Regions from separate parts of the Arthrobacter sp. BG3 genome, predicted to be linked through region 1. Evidence: riboswitches for the same ligand, from Rfam matches in the RefSeq annotation. Region 1 holds a riboswitch; each other region holds the start of a gene.
What was found. A riboswitch is a leader RNA that binds a small molecule or an ion and turns the genes downstream of it on or off. The one in region 1 is predicted to bind S-adenosylmethionine.
Positions count from the first base shown of each region.

Region 1 (7,276 bases):
CGGCTTCCTTGTCACCATGGACGACGTTGAGGACACCGGCGGGGAGGCCAGCCTCGGCGAAGACCTGGGCGATGAAGACGGCCGAGGACGGGTCCTTTTCGCTCGGCTTGAGCAGCACGGTGTTGCCGCAGGCCAGGGCGCTGCCGATCATCCACAGCGGCACCATGGCCGGGAAGTTGAACGGCGTGATGCAGGCGACCACCCCGACCGGCTGGCGCACCGAGTGGACGTCGACGCCGCCGGCCACCTGCTCGGAGCGCTCACCCTTGAGGGCGTGGGACAGGCCGGTGGCGAATTCGATATTCTCCAGGCCGCGGGTGATCTCGCCCTCGGCGTCGGAGAGGACCTTGCCGTGTTCGCTGGTCAGCAGGGCGGCCAGCTCGGGCCGGCGCTGCAGCAGCAGTTCGCGGACCTTGAAGAAAATGTTGGTGCGCTTGCCGAGGCTGGTGGCGCGCCAGCCGGGCAGGGCCGCGCGGGCGGCACGGATGGCCTCCTCGACACGGTCGGCGGAGGCGAGGGCAACTTCCTTTTCCTGCTCGCCGGTGGCCGGGTTGAAGACGGGGCCGTAGCGCTCGGCGTCGGAAATCAGGGCGCCGTTGATGAAGTGCGGGATGCGTTCCATGGGGGGTTCTCTTTCGTGGGGAGCTGTTGTGGGCAGCGGTGCGCGGCGTTTGCCTGCGCAGGGCCGTTGCGTGGCTGCGTTTGCCCGGCCGCGTTGGCTGGGAGGTGCCTACTTGCCGGTGTCCAGGGTGCCGTCGACCAGCTTGACGATCGCGGAGCAGTCCATGCCGGCGTTGCCGGAGTCGATGAGGCGCTGGAAGAGCTGCTGGACGTGCTCGCCGATTTCCAGCGGGGTGCCGGTGTCGCGTGCCGCGCTGATGGCGAGTCCGATGTCCTTGTTGGCCAGCTCGGTGGTGAAGGTCGGGGCGAAGTCGTTGTTGGAGGCCGCGGTGGGGACCACGCCGGCTACCGGGTACCAGGTGCGCAGCGCCCAGCTGTCGCCGGAGGAGACGGATGCGATGTCCCAGAAGACCTGCTTGTCCAACCCGAGCCGGTCCGCGAGGACGGCGCCTTCCGCGGTGGAGGCCAGGTTGATGAAAAGCATGAGGTTGTTGCAGATCTTTGCGGCCTGGCCGGTGGTGGCGCCGCCAGTGGGGATGATGTTGGCGGCCATCGGCTTGATGTACTCGGTGGCCTCGGCCACGGCGCCGGCTTCGCCGCCGATCATAAAGGTCAAGGTGGCGGCCTTCGCGCCGCTCATGCCGCCCGAGACCGGGGCGTCGACAAAGCGGAAGCCGGCGGCAGCCGCGGCGTCGTGTAGGGCCTGGGCGGAGGCGATGTCGATCGTGGAGGAGTCCACCAGCAGGGTCCGGGTGTCCGCGTGGGCCAGGACGCCGTCCTCGCCAAGGTAAACAGCGCGGGCGTGCTCGCCCTTGGGGAGCATGGTGAAGACGACGTCCGCACCGTCGACGGCGTCGGCGATGCTTGCTGCAGGCTTTACTCCGCCTGCTTCCGCGGCGGCGACGGCCTCGGCGTTGAGGTCGAACCCGCGGACATCGTGGCCGGATTTGGCGAGATTCACAGACATGGACCCGCCCATGTTCCCCAGTCCGATCCAAGCGATAACTGCCATGGCGTAAGCTCCTTTGCTTTGCTGCGCGTAGTGCTGTGGGTGCTGCTTTGCGGCGGCTTGTGTGCTGCCTGTGGTCCGGCCGTTCCGCCGGACTCTCCGGGTCAAGCATCACACCCTGCTACAGTGCAATCAAGGGAAAAAACTACAGATGGTATGTGCATGGATGCACATACCTGATTTCAGAGGAGTCATTGTGGACTTGCGGCGGCTTCCGAGTCCGGACGACCTGCTCATCCTGCTGACCGTGGCCCGGCTGGGCAGGTTCAATGCGGTGGCGGAAGCCCTCGGCACGACCCACACCACCATCTCCCGCCGGATCCTGGCGCTGGACAAACAGCTGGGCGGCCGGACGCTGGAACGGAGCCCGCACGGCTGGGAGCTGACGGACCTTGGCAACGAGGCCGTGGCAGCCGCCGAAGCGATCGAGGGCACCCTCGGGGCACTCACGAACCGGATCGCCCGGTCCGAAGATGTGCTGTCGGGGCTGGTCCGGATCAGCACCCCCGACGGCTTCGGCGCCGAGTTCGTCGCCCCGGCGCTGGTCCGGCTGCAGCGGGGCCACCCGCTGCTGAACGTTGAAATGCTCAGCGCCACCCGCAAGGTCAGCCAGAACCGGTCCGGGGTTGATCTCGAGGTGGTGGTGGGCAATCTGGACGTTAGCAACGCGCAGACCATCTTCCTGTCCAACTACTTCCTCCGGCTGTACGCCAGTCCGCAGTACGCCCGGGAGCATGGCCTGCCGGCGACGCTCGACGACGTCCGGCAGCACGGTTTTGTCTCTTACGTGGAGTCCGCACTGCAGGTCGCCGAGCTCGGCCACCGCTCCACCCAGCTTCCCGTCCCCCGCTCCAGCTTCCAGGCCACGAGCATCTTTGCCCAGCTCGAGGCTGTCCGGCGGGGTGCAGGGATCGGCCTGCTGCCCAACTTCCTGGCCGTCGGCGACCCCAATTTCGTGCCCGTGCTGCCGGACGACTTCCAGCGGCAGCTCCCGATCTGGGCGGCGGCACGCGCCGAATCGCTGCGTTCGGCCCCGGTGCAGGCGGTGCTCGGGGCGGTCCGGACGGAGATCTCCGAACGCCAGGATGTCCTCGCGGGCTGAGCCGAACACGCCGGCTGGGCCGTCCCGCCGGGATGGGCCGTCCCGCCGGGCTGGGCCGTCCCGCCGGGCTGGGCCACCCTAACAGCGACAGCCCGGGTCCCCGCACTGCAGGGACCCGGGCTGTCGCTCATCCGCTAATGATTCGTAGCGGGTGGATATTGCCAGTTACTTCTTGACTGCTATTTCTTGACTGCTACCTTGCTTGCGGCAAGGAGGTCGGCGGTGCCCTGGGCGTCGGCGGCGTCGACGTCGTGCAGCGAGACTCCGCGGGTTTCCTTGAGGAAGAACACGGCCACCATCGTGACCAGGCAGGCGCCGAGCAGGTAGATCGCCACCGGGGTGGAGGATTTGAACTGGCTCAGCAGGGCGACGGCGATGATCGGGGCCAGCGAGCCGGCGACGATCGAGGTGACCTGGTAGCCCAGGGAGACGCCGGAGTAGCGCATCCGGGTGGGGAACATTTCAGCCATGATGGCCGGCTGGCCGGCGTACATCAGGGCGTGGAAGAGCAGGCCGATGGTGACGGCGGCCAGGATGATGAAATCGTTCCCGGTGTCCATCATCGGGAACGCGAAGAAGCCCCAAGTGGCGCCCAGGACGGCACCGGCCATATAGACGGGCTTGCGGCCGAAGTGGTCGGACATGCGGCCGACCATCGGCACCACGCAGAAGTGGATGAAGTGCGCGATGAGCAGCAGGAGCAGGATCCGTGAGGTGTCGGTGTGGACCACTGTCTTGAGGTAGGTGATGGAGAACGTGACCACGAGGTAGTAAAGGATGTTCTCCGCGAAGCGCAGGCCCATGGCGGTGAAGACACCGCGGGGGTAGCGGCGGAAAACTTCCTTGACGCCGTAGCCCTTGTGGCCGGCGTCGACCTCTTTGCGGGCCTCCAGGAAGATGGGGGCGTCGCTGACCTTGGTGCGGATGTAGTAGCCCACGAGTACGATCACGGCGGAGAGCCAGAACGCCACACGCCAGCCCCAGGACAGGAAGTCCGCGGAGGAAAGCAGCGCGGAGAGGCCGAACAGCACCGCGGTGGCCAGGAGGTTGCCCAGCGGTACGGCCGACTGCGGCCAGCTGGCCCAGAAGCCGCGGGACTTGTTGGGGCTGTGCTCGGCGACGAGCAGGACGGCGCCGCCCCATTCACCGCCGACGGCGAAGCCCTGGGCGAAGCGCAGGAAGACCAGCAGCGCCGGAGCCCAGTAACCGATCTGCGCGAAGGTGGGCAGGCAGCCCATGAGGAAGGTGGAAACGCCGACCAGGATGATGCTCAGCTGCAGCAGCTGCTTGCGGCCGAACTTGTCGCCGAAGTGGCCAAAGACGATGCCGCCGATCGGGCGGGCGATGAAGCCAACAGCGTAGGTGAGGAAGGCGGCGAGGATGCCGTCCAGCTCGGTCCCCGAATTGGGGAAGAAGGCCTTGCCGAAAACAAGGGTGGCCGCGGAGGCATAGAGGAAGAACTCATACCATTCGACGACGGTGCCGGCCATGGAGGCCGCAACTACCTTCTTCAGGCCGGACGATTTGACGTCCGGCTCTTCTGCGCGCCTCGCGGCCGCGTTTTCCGTACTCATTGTGACTCCTTCGGTGTCTCCGTCGACACCCTATGGACCATTCGGGAGGAGGGCGCCTGTGATGTAAGACACGCGGCACCATTACCCACGAGTATGGTCCCATCCGGAGCGGGCCTCAACGGCCATTAGTGCAGGGGGCATCTGCAAAAATGCACACGGGACGCCGTTTCAGGCCGCAGGACTAGCCGAAGAAGTGCTGCCGGAGCTGGTCGTTGAGCTGGCCGATCTCGGTCAGGAAGCCGTCGTGCCCGATCGGCGCCTGGATGGTGTGCACCGCAACCTCGCCCGGCAGGGCATCGGCGAGCGCGTGGGACTGGGCCGGGAAGTACAGCCGGTCCGAGTCGACGGCCGCCACCAGGAACGCCGCGGTGGCCGGAGCCAGGGCCTCTGTGAGGGCGCCGCGGCCCCGGCAGATGTCGTGGCTCATGAGCGCCTCGGTGATGGCGATGTAGCTGTTGGCGTCGAAGCGGCGGACCAGTTTGTTGCCCTGGTGGTCGAGGTAGCTCTCCACCTGGTAGCGGCCGCGCCCGGCGAGGGATCCGGCTTCCAGCGGGGCCTCGGAGGCCTGGGCGTTCCGGCCGAAGCGTCCGTCTAGCTCTGCCGCCGAGCGGTAGGTGATGTGCGCTATCCGCCGGGCCAGGGCCAGCCCGGCTTCCGGTTCGGGTCCGCCGTAGTAGTCCCCGCCGTTGAAGTTCGGGTCCTGCCGGATGGCCAGCGTCTGGGCCTGGGCGAAGGCAATCTGTTCGGCGGTGCTGCTGGCTCCGACCGAAATCACGGCGCAGCGCTGGACCCGTTCCGGGTAGCTGACGGCCCATTCCAGGGCACGCGCCCCACCCAGGGACCCCCCCAGCACGGCGTACCAGCTGCGGACGCCCAGGGCGTCCGCCAGTCGTGCTTCGGCTTCGGTCGTGTCCCGGAGCGTGACAAGCGGGAACCGTGAGCCCCAGGGCTTTCCGTCCGGCGCCGTCGACGAGGGGCCCGTGGAGCCGTAGCAGCCGCCAAGGATATTGATCGAGACGACGAAGTACTTGTCCGTGTCCACCGGCGCGCCGGGACCGGCGAGCTGCTCCCACCAGCCCGGCTCCTCGGTGGCGCCCCGCGTGACGTGGGTATCCCCCGTCAGCGCGTGCTCGATCAGCACGGCGTTGGAGCGGTCCGCGTTGAGCGTCCCCCACGTCTCGTAGCCGAGGGTGACGTCAGGCAGCCGGGCGCCGGACTCGAGCTCCAGGTCGCCGATCCGGAGGTACCGGACCGTACCATCCGGGACAGTGCCGCCCGGGTCAGCGGCGTCCGGACCACCTGGGGCGGAGGCATCGGCGTGGGAGGTTTTGCTTACAGGTGCACCCTGGCGGGTGACGGCAATCGTCATCTGAGGACCTAACTTCGCGCTTGCCCGCCGACAGCTGACCGGCAGGCCAGGTCTTCACCCGGGGCACCCCGCCGCAAAAGGAGGGTTGCCGGCCAGCAAGCCGGGGCTGTCGCTGGCACTCATGACCTTCACTGAGTGTACGAAATGCGGCGCCCCGGTGGCGAAGATTGTGACGCCCGTATGACTCCCCGGGTCAAACCAGCGCGCCGGCCCCGACACCCCGGCGCCCGGCAGTGCGGCCGGGGGCGCCGGGCGTCGGGGCGCTCAGGCGGTCTTGGCCGCGCGGAATCCGGCGTCAAGGTCGGCGAGGATGTCGTCGATGTGCTCCAGGCCCACCGAGAGCCGCACCAGGCCGGGATTCACGCCGGCAACGGCCTGCTGCTCCGGGGAGAGCTGGCTGTGCGTGGTCGACGCCGGGTGGATGACGAGGGAGCGCACGTCGCCGATGTTCGCCACGTGCGAGTGCAGCTCGAGGGCGTCAACGAAGCGCTTTCCGGCCTCGGCTCCGCCGGCGAGATTGAAGGACACGACGGCGCCGGTCCCCTTCGGGCCGTACTTGCGGCCGCGCTCGTACCAGGGGCTGGAGGGCAGCCCCGCGTAGGCGACGGATTCGACGTCGTCCCTCGCCTCGAGCCATTCGGCCACCCTGATGGCGTTGGCGACGTGCCGCTCCATGCGCAGGCTCAGGGTCTCGATGCCCTGGGCGATGAGGAAGGCGTTGAACGGGGACACCGCCGAGCCGAGGTCACGCAGCAACTGGACGCGCGCCTTGAGGATGTAGGAGAGGTTGGCGCCGAGGGCACCGTCCGCGCCGAGGTCCCGGGCGTACACCAGGCCGTTGTAGGTGGGGTCCGGGGTGTTGAAGCCGGGGAAACGCTCCGGGTCCTTGCCGAAGTCGAAGTTGCCGGAGTCCACGATCACGCCCGCGATCGCGGCGCCGTGGCCGCCAAGGTACTTGGTGGCGGAGTGCACCACGATGTCCGCACCCCACTCGATCGGCCGGATCAGGAAGGGGGTGGAGAGGGTGTTGTCCACGATCAGCGGGACGCCGGCCTCGTGCGCAACCTGCGAGATGCCCTCGATGTCCAGCACGTCCTGGCGGGGGTTGGAGACCACTTCGCCGAAGAACAGCTTGGTGTTCGGCTGCACGGCGTCACGCCACTGGGCCAGGTTGTCCGGGTCCTCCACGAAGGTGACGGTGATGCCGAACTTCTTTAGGGTGTGCGCGAGCAGGTTGTAGGTGCCGCCGTAGAGGCTGGGGCTGGCCACCACGTGGTCACCGGCCTCGGCGACGTTGAGGATCGCGAAGGTCTCCGCGGCCTGGCCGGAGCTCAGCAGCAGCGCCGCGAGTCCGCCCTCCAGGCTGGCCACCCGCTGTTCGACGGCGTCCTGGGTGGGGTTGCCGATCCGGGTGTAGATGGGAGCCAGTTCGGCAAGGGCGAAGCGGTTGGCGGCGCTTTCCGCGCTGGGGAAGACGAACGACGTCGTCTGGTAGATCGGCAGCGAGCGGGCGCCGGTGGCGCTGTCCGGCTCCTGGCCGGCATGGATCTGGCGGGTTTCGAAAGACCAGGCATTGGACATCTGGAGGCTCCTTTTAGGGA
Region 1 is NZ_CM155270.1:744,641-751,916, forward strand. Features, by position in the region: gene AC1MFL_RS03400 (CoA-acylating methylmalonate-semialdehyde dehydrogenase) at 1-622, opposite strand, end outside; gene mmsB (3-hydroxyisobutyrate dehydrogenase) at 731-1,633, opposite strand; gene AC1MFL_RS03410 (LysR family transcriptional regulator) at 1,833-2,732, shown strand; gene AC1MFL_RS03415 (MFS transporter) at 2,912-4,306, opposite strand; gene metX (homoserine O-acetyltransferase MetX) at 4,488-5,675, opposite strand; SAM riboswitch class IV at 5,687-5,802, opposite strand; gene AC1MFL_RS03425 (bifunctional o-acetylhomoserine/o-acetylserine sulfhydrylase) at 5,940-7,256, opposite strand.

Region 2 (7,276 bases), 1.6 Mb from region 1:
CTTGAGCCGGGCGATCAGCTTGCGGTAGCCCTTGATGCGCAGGGTCCCCAGATGGTCGAACAGGAGGCGGACTTCGACGCCGCGCTCGGCGGCCTCCTCCATCGCGGTCAGCAGATCGTCCGTGATGTGGTCCGAGCTCATGATGTAGAACTCGGCGTTGACGAACGACTCGGCTTCACGGACGGCGGCGGCCATCGCCTTGATCGAGTCCGGGTAGCCGGGCAGGAGCTCCACGTGGTTGCCGTCCACCATCGGCAGCGAGCCCAGGGTCTTGTTCAGTTCCCCGGCAGACAACACCCATTCCGGGCCCTCGTAGCGGCTCTCCAGCATCGCCAGGTCCGAGGTCCCGGCGCGGACCCGGATGTTCACCGCCTCCTGCTGCGCGCGGCGCTTGCGGGAGAGGCGGAAGTTGCCGAAGAGCAGGAAGAGGACCAGGCCCAAGGCCGGGACGAAGAAAATGATCAACAGCCAGGCCATGGCCGTGGTGGGACGGCGGTTTCCGGGGATGATGCCGAGGGCCAGCACCCGGATGGCGAGGTCGACCACGGTCAGAATCAGGATCAGCCAGGACGGAAGTGATTCCGCCAGCGAAAATGGCCACAGCACAGGCGAACCCCTCAAGCTCCAGACCCGCGGAACAGTTCCGGAACGGGCAACCGTCAAATCCTATCCCGTGGCACGCCGCACTAAGCTGAAGCCATGACTTCTCCTGCCGCCGTCCCCGCCCCCACCCCGGTGCTGGTCTTCCTGGATCCTGCCTTCGACGACGGCAGGCTGGCAGATGCCACCAAGCCCCAGCTGATGGCGACGGACCAGGGCGCCACCCGCGGCGACGGTGTCTTCGAGTCGCTGCTGGCGGTGGGCGGGCAGCCCCGCAAGCTCCAGGCGCACCTGAACCGGCTGGCCGGGTCCGCCCGGCTGCTGGAGCTGGGCATCCCGGCGGAGGACGTCTGGCGCCGGGCCATCGCCACGGCCATCAGCGAATACCGGCGCCAGCATGTGCCCGGCGGCGAGGCCACCGGGGACGACGAACTCGTCGTCAAGCTGCTCGTGACCCGCGGCGTCGAAGGTGCCCCCACGCCCACCTGCTGGGTCCAGGCCTCCGCCCCCGGCCCGGCCGGGCGGCGCCAACGTGAGACCGGGATCGACGTCATCCTGCTGGACCGCGGCTACGACAGCGAAGTCGGGGAGCGGGCACCGTGGCTGCTGATGGGCGCCAAGACCCTTTCCTATGCGGTCAACATGGCCGCGCTCCGGTACGCGCGCAGCCAGGGCGCCGACGACGTCATCTTCACCTCCGCGGACGGCCGGGTCCTGGAGGGTCCGACGTCGACCGTTCTGCTCGCGCACCTGGAAACCTCCGACGACGGGGCCGGCGGGGTCCGCACCGTCCGGCGGCTCATCACGCCGCAACTCGACAGCGGGATCCTGCCCGGCACCTCGCAGGGTGCCCTGTTCACCGCAGCCAAGGCCGCCGGCTGGGAGCTGGGCTACGGGCCGCTGGAGCCCCGTGACCTGTATGACGCCGACGCCGTTTGGCTGATCTCCAGCATCCGGCTGCTGGCGCCCGTCAACCACATCGACGGCAAGGAAATCGGCACCCCGGAACTGCGCCGCCAGCTCACCGCGGAACTCAACGCGCTCTACGCCACAATCGAGTAGCCTCCCCACCCCCACACAGCAACGCGGGGTCACTTAACGCCCGTCCCGCGGCCCCGGACGGGCGCTAAGTGACCCCGCGTTGGTGGGGCCCGTTACTTAACATGACGACGGCGGCTCTGCCGGCCGGCGCCGCAGGTGTTACGTTTTTGGTGAGTAATGAGACCCGGCGCCAAGCCCTGACTGGCCGGTCGGCAACCCTCCCTTTCGCGGCGGGGTGCCTCAGGTGAATACTCGGCATATCGACCATTCGAGCTGCAAGCGTGAAAGAAGGAGATCCGTCGTGCCTGACGCGTCCGCCCCCGCTGTCCCCAGTACAGCACCCGCCCCGTCCCCCGCAGTCCCCGGTGCCGCCGAGGAAAAACTGGCGTACAGACTCTTTACCGGCCCCGATGACCGGGCCTTCTGCGAGCGCGTCTCCGCCGCCCTCGCCGACGGCTACGTGCTGCACGGCAGCCCGGCCGCCACGTTCAACGGCAGCAGCGTCATCGTGGCCCAGGCCGTCGTGCTGCCGGCGGCGATCGCCAGCGCAGATGCCGCCGTCGCCAACGCCGTGGATGATCTTGACTTCGACGGCGAGGGCCACGCGTGAGCTACGCCGGTGACCTCAGCCCGCAGGAGGCCTGGGCCAAGCTCGCGGACGGAGCCATCCTGGTGGACGTCCGCACTGAGGGCGAATGGGCCCACATCGGCGTCCCGGACACGGCAGCCGCGGGTGGCAAGGGCACCGGCCCGCTTTTCATCCAGTGGAATCTTGCCGGCGGCATCCCCAATTCGGAGTTCGTTGAGCAGCTGAAGCAGCAGGCGGCCGGCGCTGACGGCGCCGAACTGGTGTTCCTGTGCCGGTCGGGCGCGCGGTCCATCGCCGCTGCGGTCGCCGCGACGGAGGCCGGTTTCGTCTCCTACAACGTCCTCGAGGGCTTTGAAGGCGATCCGGACCGCCACGGCGAACGCACGGTCAATGGCTGGAAGAACCGCGGCCTGCCCACCAACCTTGGAAAGCACTAAGTGACCTTCAACCCTGACGCCGCCGGCTGGAGCGCCGATACCCAGGCCGTCCGCGGCGGCCTCGACCGCACCGGCTTCCAGGAAACGTCCGAGCCGATCTTCCTGAACTCCGGCTTCGTCTACGAATCCGCGGCCGCCGCAGAGCGCGCCTTCACGGGCGAGGACGAACGCTTTGTGTACTCCCGCTACGGAAACCCCTCGGTGGCCACCTTCCAGGAGCGGCTCCGGCTGCTCGAAGGCACCGAGGCATGTTTTGCCACGGCCTCGGGCATGTCCGCGGTCTTCACCGCGCTCGGTGCCCTGCTGGCCGCCGGCGACCGGGTGGTCGCGGCCCGCTCGCTCTTCGGTTCCTGCTTCGTGATCCTCAACGAGATCCTCCCCCGCTGGGGTGTCGAGGCGGTCTTCGTGGACGGCCCGGACCTGGAGCAGTGGCGGTCTGCGCTCTCGCAGCCGACGACGGCGGTCTTCTTCGAGTCGCCGTCGAACCCGATGCAGGAAATCGTGGACATCGCGGCGGTCAGCGAACTCGCGCACGCGGCCGGGGCGACCGTCGTCGTCGACAATGTCTTTGCCACTCCCCTGCTGCAGCGCTGCGGGGACCTCGGCGCGGACGTGATCGTCTACTCCGGCACCAAGCACATCGACGGCCAGGGCCGGGTGCTGGGCGGCGCGATCCTGGGCACCAAGGAGTTCATCGGGGGCCCGGTCAAGCAGCTGATGCGCCACACCGGCCCGGCGCTCTCGGCGTTCAACGCGTGGGTGCTGACCAAGGGGCTGGAGACCATGGCCCTGCGGGTGAACCATTCGTCCGCCTCCGCGCTGCGGCTGGCCGAATGGCTCGAGGCGCAGCCGGCGGTCAGCTGGGTCAGGTACCCCCTGCTGCCGTCCCATCCGCAGTTCGAGCTGGCCGCCCGGCAGATGAAGGCCGGCGGCACCGTGCTGACCTTCGAGCTCTCCCCGTCCGCCGGGCGTTCGGCGAAGGAGGCCGCCTTTGTGCTGCTGGATGCGCTGCGGATCATCGACATCTCCAACAACCTGGGCGATTCGAAGTCCCTCATCACCCACCCCGCGACCACGACGCACCGCGCCATGGGGCCCGAAGGGCGCGCGGCGATCGGGCTGAGCGACGGCGTCGTGCGCCTCTCGGTGGGCCTTGAGGACCTCGGGGACCTGACCCGCGACCTCGCCCAGGCCCTCAAGCAGGTCTAGACACCCCCTGTCCAGGGTCCGGGCCGGCGCTGCCGGGCTACGCCCGGCTCCGGGCCGTCCCGCTGGTGGTCAGGCGGCCGCCCGGTGAACGGGGCGGGCTCAGCCGCGGCGGACCCGGCCGAGGGACGAGCCCTCGTCCGCCGGGCCGCCGATGGCGGCTCCCCGCATGGTCACTTCGACGGCCCGTTCGACGACGGCAGCCAGCCCGCCGGAGCGGAAAGGCTGGCGCTGCAGCTGCGAACCGGTGCCCTCCGCCAGGATCCGGCCGACGCCCGCGCGCACCATTTCCAGCTCGCCCTGCTCCTCGAGCACGGGGGCCACGAAGTCGACCAGCGCGTGGACCACCTCCGCGGCCGGGGCCGGGGTGAAGGTTCCGAAGTCCAGCAGCTGACCGCGCAGCCCGCAGTTGCTGGCCTGCCACGCGGCCATCCGCAGCAGCAGCGTCGGGACCGGGGCGGGATCCACGCCGTCGTTCCATTCCCGGGACGCCGACTCCACGAGGGCGCGCACCAGTACGGCGATCAGCGCCGCGTCCTCGGCCCGCAGGCAGACGTCGGCGACCCGGACCTCCACGGTGGGATGGTGCCGGCACAGCCGCGCGTCGAAATACACCATTCCCTCGTCCATCAGGACGCCGCTTTCCACCAGCCGGGTCACCACCCGCCGGTACACCGGCAGGCTGCCGAAAATCATCGTCGGCCCCGAGCCAGGCCAGCGGTTCCACGCCTGCGTCCGGTAGCTTTCGAACCCCGTCTCCGCACCGTTCCAGTAGGGGGAATTGGCGCTGAGCGCGATCAGCACCGCCAGCTTGTCGCGGATCCGGTCCATCACCGCCACACCCTCCTCCGGCGACTCCACGAAGGTGTGGACATGGAGTCCGCAGGTGAGCTGGTTCCGGACCGTGAGCCCGAAACGCCGCTGCATGGTCATATAGCGCTGCTTGGGTGTCAGGTGGGTGGCGGAGCCGTGGGGTGAGGTGGCCAGGGCGGCCACGCGGCCGCCGTGAACCCGTGCGGCCTGGTCGGCGAGGGCCCTGCCCTGATGCAGCTGGCGGAGCAGTCCGGTGTAGTCCCGGCACGGCCGGGTCTGGGTTTCAATCTGTTCCAGCTTGAGCTCGTAGCTGAAGTCTGCGTCCTCATGGGCCTGCGGTTGTCCCGGGTCGGCCAGGCCGGTGTCCGGCATCGGCGGGACCAGGCTGGGCAGCATCACATCGGCGAGGGCAAGCAGCATCCCCGTTTCGGGATCCACTATGAGCAGTTCTTCCTCCACGCCGAAGGTGCGCATGTTTCTATTGTGCGGCAGGATCCGCCGAAACGCTCAACAACGCGGGGTCACTCCGCGCCCATGGAGGCGCTCCGGACGGGCGTGATCTGACCCCGCGTTGCTTGGAGGTGCGCAGCGGGGTCAGTCCTGGAAGTACTCGATCTTCGCACCGATGGTGTTGAGCCGCTCGGCCAGGTCCTCGTAGCCGCGCTCGATCACGTAGATGTTGCGCAGTTCCGAGACACCCCGGGCAGCCAGCATCGCCAGCAGCAGGCAGGCCGCGGGGCGCAGTGCCGGCGGGCAGCCAACCTCGGCCGCGCGCCACCTGGTGGGCCCGTTGACGTAGATCCGGTGCGGGTCGAGCAGTTGCACCTGGGCGCCGAGCTTGTTCAGCTCGGTCAGGTAGATCGCGCGGTTGTCGTAAACCCAGTCGTGGATCAGCGTCTGGCCCTGGGCGTTCGCGGCGATGACCGCGAAGAAGGGCAGGTTGTCGATGTTCAGCCCGGGAAAGGGCATGGGGTGGATCTTGTCCTCGGGGGCGCGCAGTTCCGAGGGCTTGGTGGTGACGTCCACCAGCCGGGTGCGCCCGTTGCGGGCCAGGTACTCGCCGGACACTTCGAGCCGCTGGCCCATCTGTTCCAGCGTCGCGAGCTCGATTTCCATGAACTCGATCGGGACGCGGCGGATCGTGACTTCCGAGTTCGTGACGATCCCGGCGGTGATCAGGCTCATCGCCTCGATCGGGTCTTCGGAGGGGAAGTACTCGATGTCGACGTCGACCGAGGGCCGGCCGGTGATCTTCAGGGTTGTGGTGCCCACGCCCTGGATCCCGACGCCGAGCATCTGCAGGTAGAAGCAGAGGTCCTGCACCATGTAGTTGGGGCTGGCGTTGCGGATGATCGTGGTTCCGCTGCGGTGGGCGGCGGCCATGATGGCGTTTTCAGTGACGGTGTCGCCGCGTTCGCTGAGCACGAAGGAGCGGTCGTGCCCGTCCGACGGCGGCGCCTGCACCGCGTAGAAACCGGACTTGGCGTCGACGCTGAGGCCGAACTGCCGCAGCGCCTGCATGTGCGGCTGCACGGTGCGGGTGCCGAGGTCGCAGCCGCCCGCGTAGGGCAAGCGGTATTCGCTGGATTCGTCCAGGAGCGGGCCGAGCAGCATGATGACGCTGCGGGTACGGCGGGCGGCCTCGACGTCCATCGAGTCGAGGTCCAGCACGGCCGGGCGGCGGATCTGCAGGTCGTTGGCGTTGAGCCAGCTGCACTCCACGCCGATGCTGGTCAGGACCTCGACGATCCGGTTGACCTCTTCGATCCGGGCCAGCCGGCGCAGTGTCGTCGTGCCGCGGTTGATCAAGCTGGCGCACAGCAGGGCGACGCCGGCGTTCTTGCTGCTGTTGACGTCGACGGATCCGGACAGGGTGCGGCCGCCCTCCACCCGGAGGTGCGTCATGGCCGGCCGGCCCACCTTGACGATGCTCCGGCCGAAGATGGTCTCAAGCCGCTGGATCATTTTCAGGCTGAGGTTCTGCTTCCCCTGTTCCATCCGGGCGATGGCGCTCTGGCTGGTTCCGAGCTCGGCCGCGAGCTGCCCCTGGGTCCAGCCTTTCTGGCGGCGGGCGTCGCGGAGGAGGGCGCCAACGTGTTCAGCAGTCTCTTGAGTCATCCCAAGAAAATATCACGCATGATTTATTAATGCCGGGCATTTGGGACGGAATGCCGCGAACCTCACACGGCTACCCGTCCGGTGCGATAACGGGCGTTACTGCCGCGCGAGGAAGACCATGTTCCAGGTTCCCGCGGCCAGGGCAGAGGCGACGGCCGCGCCGGCAATCAGCAGTCCGCCCGCGAACACCCAGGCATCCAGGCCGCTGAAGACGGATTTCCGGGCCCAGGTCCGTTGCGCGCCGCCGAAGCCCCGGGCCTCCATGGTGACGGCGAGCCGGGAGGCGCGCCGGACGGCCTGCACCAGCAGCCCGAAGCTCTGCCCCAGGGTGGCGCGGAGCCGCTGCAGCGGGTTCCCGTGCGAGCCCACGCCGCGGGCGCGGCGTGCCATGCCGATGGTCTGCCATTCTTCCGCCATCAGTCCCACCAGCCGCATCGCGGCAAGCGTCCCGAGGACAAAGCGGTGCGGCAGT
Region 2 is NZ_CM155270.1:2,375,140-2,382,415, reverse strand. Features, by position in the region: gene cls (cardiolipin synthase) at 1-606, opposite strand, end outside; gene AC1MFL_RS10575 (aminodeoxychorismate lyase) at 700-1,662, shown strand; SAM riboswitch class IV at 1,815-1,929, shown strand; gene AC1MFL_RS10570 (DUF1737 domain-containing protein) at 1,943-2,251, shown strand; gene AC1MFL_RS10565 (rhodanese-like domain-containing protein) at 2,248-2,667, shown strand; gene AC1MFL_RS10560 (O-succinylhomoserine sulfhydrylase) at 2,668-3,876, shown strand; gene AC1MFL_RS10555 (glutamate--cysteine ligase 2) at 3,976-5,160, opposite strand; gene AC1MFL_RS10550 (UDP-N-acetylglucosamine 1-carboxyvinyltransferase) at 5,281-6,804, opposite strand; gene AC1MFL_RS10545 (energy-coupling factor transporter transmembrane component T family protein) at 6,901-7,276, opposite strand, start outside.
Region 2: linked by a shared signal. The riboswitch ahead of AC1MFL_RS10570 (DUF1737 domain-containing protein) and the one ahead of metX (homoserine O-acetyltransferase MetX) in region 1 are both predicted to bind S-adenosylmethionine.

Region 3 (7,276 bases), 890 kb from region 1:
GTGCGGGCACCGGTGATGTCCTCAGTCCAGCCTTCGAAGTACTCGAAGATCGGCTTGGCGTGGTGGAACTCGGTCTGCGTCATCGGCATTTCGTCGTGCCGGACGCCATCAACGTCGTAGGCCACGCAGACCGGGATCTGCTCGATGCCCGTGAGCACGTCCAGCTTGGTGACGAAGTAGTCGGTGAAGCCGTTGACGCGGGAGGCGTGGCGCGCCAGCACGGCGTCGTACCAGCCGCAGCGGCGCGGCCGGCCGGTGTTGACGCCGAACTCCCCGCCGGTCTTCTGCAGGTACATGCCCATCTCATCGAACAGTTCCGTGGGGAACGGTCCTGCGCCTACACGGGTGGTGTAGGCCTTGATGATGCCGATGGAGCGCGAGATCCGGGTGGGGCCGATGCCCGAGCCCACGGAGGCGCCGCCGGCGGTCGGGTTCGAGGAGGTCACGAAGGGGTAGGTGCCGTGGTCAACGTCGAGGAACGTGGCCTGGCCGCCCTCCATGAGGACCACCTTGCCCTCGTCCAGGGCGGTGTTCAGGACAAAAGTGCTGTCGATGACCAGCGGGCGGAGGCGCTCGGCGAAGGACAGGAAGTACTCCACGATCTCGTCCACCTCGATGTCCCGGCGGTTGTAGACCTTCACCAGCAGTTCGTTCTTCTGGCGCAGCGAGCCTTCGACCTTCTGGCGCAGGATGGAGGCGTCAAAGACGTCCTGGACCCGGATGCCGAGGCGGGCCACCTTGTCCATGTAGGCCGGGCCGATCCCGCGGCCGGTGGTGCCGATGGCGCGGCTGCCGAGGAACCGCTCGGTGACCTTGTCCAGGACCTGGTGGTAGGGCGCCACGAGGTGGGCGTTGGCGGAGACCCGCAGCTTGGAGGTGTCGGCGCCGCGGGCTTCCAGGCCGTCGATCTCCTGGAACAGCGCCTCGAGGTTCACCACGCAGCCGTTGCCGATAATCGGAACCGCGTTGGGGCTCAGGATGCCGGCCGGAAGGAGCTTGAGCTCATACTTCTCACCGCCTACGACGACGGTGTGCCCGGCATTGTTGCCGCCGTTGGGCTTGACGACGTAGTCGACTCGGCCACCAAGCAGGTCAGTGGCCTTACCTTTGCCTTCGTCGCCCCATTGGGCTCCGACGATCACGATTGCTGGCATGGGATCCTCCCCCATTCGTTCGGGCCAAAGTCCGTGTGATTCACCAGGGTGGTCACCGGAGCTCAGCGCCGTTCATGAGAACGCCCCGGATCTACCGCTGTGCTCTTACCATCAACGCCAGAGTCCGGGGCTCTTACCACCCAAGTTTAGCCGATCGCGGTGGCGTCGACTCATTTGACCATCCAATGGACTTCCCGCCGGCTGCGCGGGGACCTGGCGGGGGCGGCTGGGCCGGGAGGAGGCGGGGCGGCTGGGCCGGGACCCGGTGTCCAGCACGCGGAACTTCGCCGGATGGGCTTGCGCGGGGGCGCCCGGTCGAATTAGGTGGGAGGTGACCATCCCGAGCGGCCGAGGGACCTGGACCGTTGACGCCGCAGCAACCCTGCCCGTACGCAGCACTGTGACGGCCAAGGTGCTACCGCCAGGACCGATGGAAAGGAAGCGCCCCCATGCAGCAGAACACCGACCATATCCGCGCCACCCATGCAGGCTCATTGCCCCGCACCCCCGAGCTCATCGCGGCGAACGAGGCCAAGGAAACAGAAGGCATCACCCCCGAGTTCCTGGACCTGCTGGAAACGTCCGTGGTGGACATCGTCCGGCGCCAGAAAGACCTCGGCATTGATATCCCCAACGACGGCGAATATGGGCACACGATGTCCAGCTCGGTGGACTATGGCGCCTGGTGGAACTACTCCTTCAGCCGGCTCGGCGGCCTCGAGCCGACGGATGTGGACCGCTGGGCTGACGCTGCAGTGCACCGCTCCACACCCGGCAACATCGTGCTGACCTCCTTCCCGGACCGGCGCGACCGGCAGAAGTTCAACGAGGCCTACAACGACCCGTCCTCCGGAATCCTGGCGCACCGCAAAAGTGTCACCCAGCCGAAAATCGCCGGCCCGCTGAGCTACACCGGGCAGGACCTTGTGGGCTCGGACATCGCCAACCTCAGGACCGGCCTGGCCGCCGCCGGCCTGGCCGAGGGCTTCGTCGCCTCGCTGTCCCCGGGCTCCTGCGCCCGCGTCGCCAACGAGTACTACAAGACGGATGAGGAACTCCTCTACGCCTGCGCCGACGCCATGCGGGAGGAGTACAAGGCCATCATCGACGCCGGGCTCACGGTCCAGCTGGACGATCCGTCGCTGGCCGAAAGCTGGGACCAGATCAACCCGGAACCGAGCCTGGCCGACTATCTCAAATTCATCCAGCTCAGGGTTGAGGCGACCAACTGGGCGCTCCGCGACCTGCCGCAGGACCAGATCCGGCTGCACGTCTGCTGGGGTTCCTGGCACGGCCCGCACACCACGGACATCCCGTTCGCGGACATTGTCGGTTCCGTCCTGCAGATCAATGCGGGCGGCTACTCCTTCGAGGCCGCCAACGTCCGCCACGAGCATGAATGGCGCGTCTGGGAGGACACCAAGCTCCCCGACGGAAAAGTCATCATCCCCGGCGTCGTTTCCCACGCCACCAACGTCGTCGAGCACCCGGACCTGGTGGCTGACCGGATCGTACGCTTCGCCGAACTGGTGGGCCGGGAAAATGTGATTGCATCCACAGATTGCGGTCTGGGCGGCCGGGTGCACCCCCAAATTGCCTTTGCCAAGCTGGAATCCTTGGGAGAGGGCGCCCGCCGCGCCACCGCGCGGCTCTGGTAGCGGCCGCTCCGCGGGAACGGCATTTCGCGGGGCTTGATAGACTAGTAAGGATCGACCAGGAATCGGTCCACACCACATTTTCAAACCACACCGTACTTAACGTGCCCCGGTGCTCGGCGTGCCCACGTACGGTCTGGCAGCTTCACCAAAACCCGCAGGAGACTCAGCAATATATGACAGCCTTGGCCACTGAAAATTCCCGCGAACAGCTTCTGAGCCGCCGCTACGAACCTAGCGTCGCGGCCGTCAACGAGCTGTGCGACACGCTGCAGGCAACCAAAGCTGGCATGAATGTCCCGTATGTAGACCCGATGCACGACGTTGACGAGTGCCGCATCATCAGCCTCTTCTCCAACATCGGAACCGAGGACGAGTCAGGTTTCATCACCGCCGGCGACGAAGAAGCCGCCACCCGCCTGCTCGGCGTCCAGTGGAAGCTGGGCCTGCGCCCGGAGTTCGTGATGCCGTGGAACGTGCACCCCTGGTACGTCCCGGGCGAGCCGAACGGCAAGTTCACGCCGGACCAGATTTCCGCCGGCCTGAAGCCGCTGCTGAAGTTTCTCGCCGTCGTGCCCCGCGCCTCAGTGATCGTGGCCCACGGAACCGAAGCCAACCGCCTCGCTAACCTGCTCCTCAAGACCGAGGTGCCGATGATCTGGCGCCGCGGCCTCAAGACCTACAAGGTCCGCTCGCTCAGCGGCCGCGCCTTCGCCGGCACCCCTGCCCGCCAGGAGCAGTACCTCGAAGAAATGGGCACCGTCTACGCGGACGCCATGGCGCGCACCGGTCTGGCCAAGACCAGCTAGTCCGCACCCACCCGCGTCGACGACGGCGGGCGCCCACCTTCCGGTGGACGCCCGCCGTCGCACTTTAACCAGCAACGCGGGGTCACTTACGGTCCATCCCAGGGTGTGGAATGGACCGTAAGTGACCCCGCGTTGTGGTTGGTTAGCGGTTCTCGGCTTCGATGGCTGCCTTGGCGGCGGGATCGGAGTCCTTGAGGAACTTCTCGATCCGCTCCGGTTCCTCGGCCTCGCTGATGGCCGCGGAGGCGCGGCCCAGTGAATACAGGGCGCGCAGGAAGCCGCGGTTGGGTTCGTGCTCCCACGGGATGGGCCCGAAGCCGCGCCAGCCGTTGCGGCGCAGCGAGTCCAGGCCGCGGTGGTAGCCGACGCGGGAGTAGGCGTAGGAGTCGATGGTCCGGCCCTCTTTCCACGCTTCCTCGGCCAGCACGGCCCAGAGCAGCGAGGAGGTCGGGTTCTTTTCCACTAGGTCCAGGGCTTCCTGGCCCGCGTCCAGTGCTGCGTAGACCTCGGTCTCGGCAGGCAGGAGCGTGGGCTCAGGGCCCATCAGGTTCTTGCGGAACTCGTCCGACATCCTTAGAACGTCTTGCCGGTGGAGCCGAGCTGCTGGGCAGCCTCGACGACGCGGGCCGCGAGGCCGGCTTCGGCGGAGGCGCCCCAGACGCGGGGATCGTAGAGCTTCTTGTTGCCGACTTCGCCGTCGACCTTCAGCACGCCGTCGTAGTTGCGGAACATGTGGTCCACCACCGGGCGGGTGTAGGCGTACTGGGTGTCAGTGTCGATGTTCATCTTGATCACGCCGTAGGAGACCGCGTCGGCGATCTCCTTTTCGGACGAGCCGGAGCCGCCGTGGAAGACCAGGTCGAACGGGTTGGCCTTGCCGATCTTGGCGCCGACCTGCTCCTGGATGTCCTTGAGGATCTCCGGGCGGAGCTTGACGCCGCCGGGCTTGTAGACGCCGTGCACGTTGCCGAAGGTCAGCGCCGTGATGTAGCGGCCGTTCTCGCCGGAGCCGAGGGCTTCGATGGTGGCCAGGGCGTCCTCGACGGTCGTGTACAGCTTCTCGTTGATGGCGTTCTCGACGCCGTCTTCCTCGCCGCCGACGGTGCCGATCTCGACCTCGAGGATCATCCGGGCGGCAGCGGTGCGCTCCAGCAGTTCCCGGGCGATCCGCAGGTTCTCCGGCAGGGTCTCGGCGGAACCGTCCCACATGTGGGAGTTGAAGAGCGGGTTGCGGCCGGCCTTGACCTCGGCCTCGGAGGCTGCCAGCAGCGGCAGGACGAAGCCCTCGAGCTTGTCCTTCGGGCAGTGGTCCGTGTGCAGGGCGACGTTGACGCCGTAGTTCTTGGCGACTTCGCGGGCGAACGCGGCGAAGCCGAGAGAGCCGGCAACCATGTCCTTGGTGGAGGCGCCGGACCAGTAGGCGGCGCCGCCGGTGGAGACCTGGACGATGCCGTCGGATTCGGCTTCGGCGAAGCCGCGCAGGGCTGCGTTAAGGGTCTGGGAGGAGGTGACGTTCACGGCGGGGAACGCGAAGCCGCCCGTCTTAGCGCGGTCGATCATCTCGGAGTAGATCTCTGGGGTTGCAATGGGCATGCTGACTCCTAAAGTGAGTTTCGTCTGCGGGCTGGGCTCACCCTGGAGTGAACCTCGTCGGCTAGGAACCATCCTAGCCATTACTGCGCCGGGGGCAGTGTTTCCGGTCACTCGCGCCTGTAATATCCGGCTTCGCCCGGGTTCCCGGCAGGTTCCGCCGCGGTTCCCGGCGGGATCGCGCAGGCAAGGCCGCGGACGCGCTAACCCGGGAGCTGGCTGAAGACGTGCCGGCGGATCCAGGCGTGCATCGCGATGGCCGCGGCCGAGGCGGCGTTGATCGACCGGGTGGAGCCGAACTGCTCGATCGACAAGGTGTCCACCGCCGCTTCGTGGACCTCGGGGGACAGCCCCGGGCCCTCCTGGCCGAACACCAGCACGCAGTCCCTGGGCAGTTCGTAGGTCTCCAGCGGCACGGAGTCCGGGAAGATGTCGATCCCGATGATCGCGAGTCCCTCCCCCTGCGCCCAGGCCACGAAGTCCGCGACGGTGGGGTGGTGGCGGATGTGCTGGTAGCGGTCGGTGACCATGGCCCCGCGGCGGTTCCACCGGCGTCGTCCGATGATGTGGACTTCCTTGGCGAGGAACGCGTTGGCGGTGCGCACGACGGTGCCGATGTTCATGTCGTGCTGCCAGTTTTCAATCGCGATGTGGAAGTTGTGGCGCCTGGAGTCGAGGTCCGCCACGATCGCCTCGTGCTTCCAGTACCGGTATTTGTCGACCACGTTGCGCCGGTCGCCGTCCGCCAGGAGGTCCGGATCCCAGTGCTCCCCCTGCGGCAGTTCGCCTTCCCAGGGCCCGACGCCGACCTCCGCCTTGGGCTCCGCATCGGCCTCCGTCCCGGCAGCTGCCCCGGCCGCCGTCCCCACCTCTTTTGCGGTCAGGCTGCCGGAAAGGGTTTCGCTGGGTATCTCGGGTTCAGTCACGCCTCAACATTAGACTGGGACTGGCATCGGCACATTATCGGCGGAGGACAGCATGGCGGAGCAGCAGGAAGACCACAGGGACAACGCGGACCAAGTGCGTTCAACAAAATCCGTGTACCGCAGCGGCCAGGAGATTGAGTGCTGGCTGACTGACATGGATGGTGTCCTGGTCCACGAAAACCAGCCCATCCCGGGCGCCGCTGAACTCATCCAGCGCTGGGTGGACACCTCCAAGCGCTTCCTCGTCCTGACCAACAACTCCATCTTCACGCCGCGGGACCTCGCCGCACGGCTGAAGAGCTCGGGCCTGGAAATTCCCGAGGAGAATATCTGGACCTCGGCCCTGGCCACCGCGCAGTTCCTCAAGGACCAGGTCCGCGGCTCGGATTCGGGCAACCGCGCCTACACGATCGGCGAGGCGGGCCTCACGACGGCGCTGCACGAGGCCGGCTTTATCCTCACCGACCAGGATCCGGACTTTGTGGTGCTCGGCGAGACCCGGACCTACTCCTTTGAAGCGATCACCATGGCCATCCGGCTGATCCTGGGCGGCGCGAGGTTCATCGCGACCAACCCGGACGCCACCGGGCCCTCGAAGGACGGGCCGATGCCTGCCACCGGCGCCATCGCGGCGCTCATCACGAAGGCGACCGGGCGGGAGCCCTACATTGTGGGCAAGCCGAACCCGATGATGTTCCGCTCGGCCATGAACCAGATCGACGCGCATTCGGAAACCACCGCCATGATCGGTGACCGGATGGACACCGACATCATCGCCGGCATGGAAGCGGGGCTGCACACGGTGCTGGTGCTCAGCGGCATCACCCATAAGGACGACATCGCCGCGTACCCGTTCCGGCCCAACCAGATCCTGAACTCCGTAGCGGACCTGAAGAACCAGATCTAGGACCGCGCATCAGATGGCGGTTTTTTTGCCTCCGCCGGAGGGCAGCGGGAAGAGTTCGTCCTCGAGTTCCTCGATGATCGGCCGGTAGACGAAGGGACTCCAGCCCGGGCTGGCGTGTGCCGGCCGGGCGCCGTCGGTCCGCAGGGAGTCCGAGGCCATGTTGTCCTTGAAGGTCAGCGACCAGGAGTCCCGGGCGCTCTCGTAGTCCACGGTCCGGTCGCGGGGGTTGCCGATG
Region 3 is NZ_CM155270.1:1,638,619-1,645,894, forward strand. Features, by position in the region: gene AC1MFL_RS07200 (adenylosuccinate synthase) at 1-1,154, opposite strand, end outside; SAM riboswitch class I at 1,487-1,591, shown strand; gene AC1MFL_RS07205 (cobalamin-independent methionine synthase II family protein) at 1,604-2,812, shown strand; gene AC1MFL_RS07210 (uracil-DNA glycosylase family protein) at 2,986-3,618, shown strand; gene AC1MFL_RS07215 (DUF3151 domain-containing protein) at 3,761-4,189, opposite strand; gene fbaA (class II fructose-bisphosphate aldolase) at 4,192-5,211, opposite strand; gene AC1MFL_RS07225 (TrmH family RNA methyltransferase) at 5,412-6,077, opposite strand; gene AC1MFL_RS07230 (HAD-IIA family hydrolase) at 6,187-7,041, shown strand; gene AC1MFL_RS07235 (thioesterase domain-containing protein) at 7,051-7,276, opposite strand, start outside.
Region 3: linked by a shared signal. The riboswitch ahead of AC1MFL_RS07205 (cobalamin-independent methionine synthase II family protein) and the one ahead of metX (homoserine O-acetyltransferase MetX) in region 1 are both predicted to bind S-adenosylmethionine.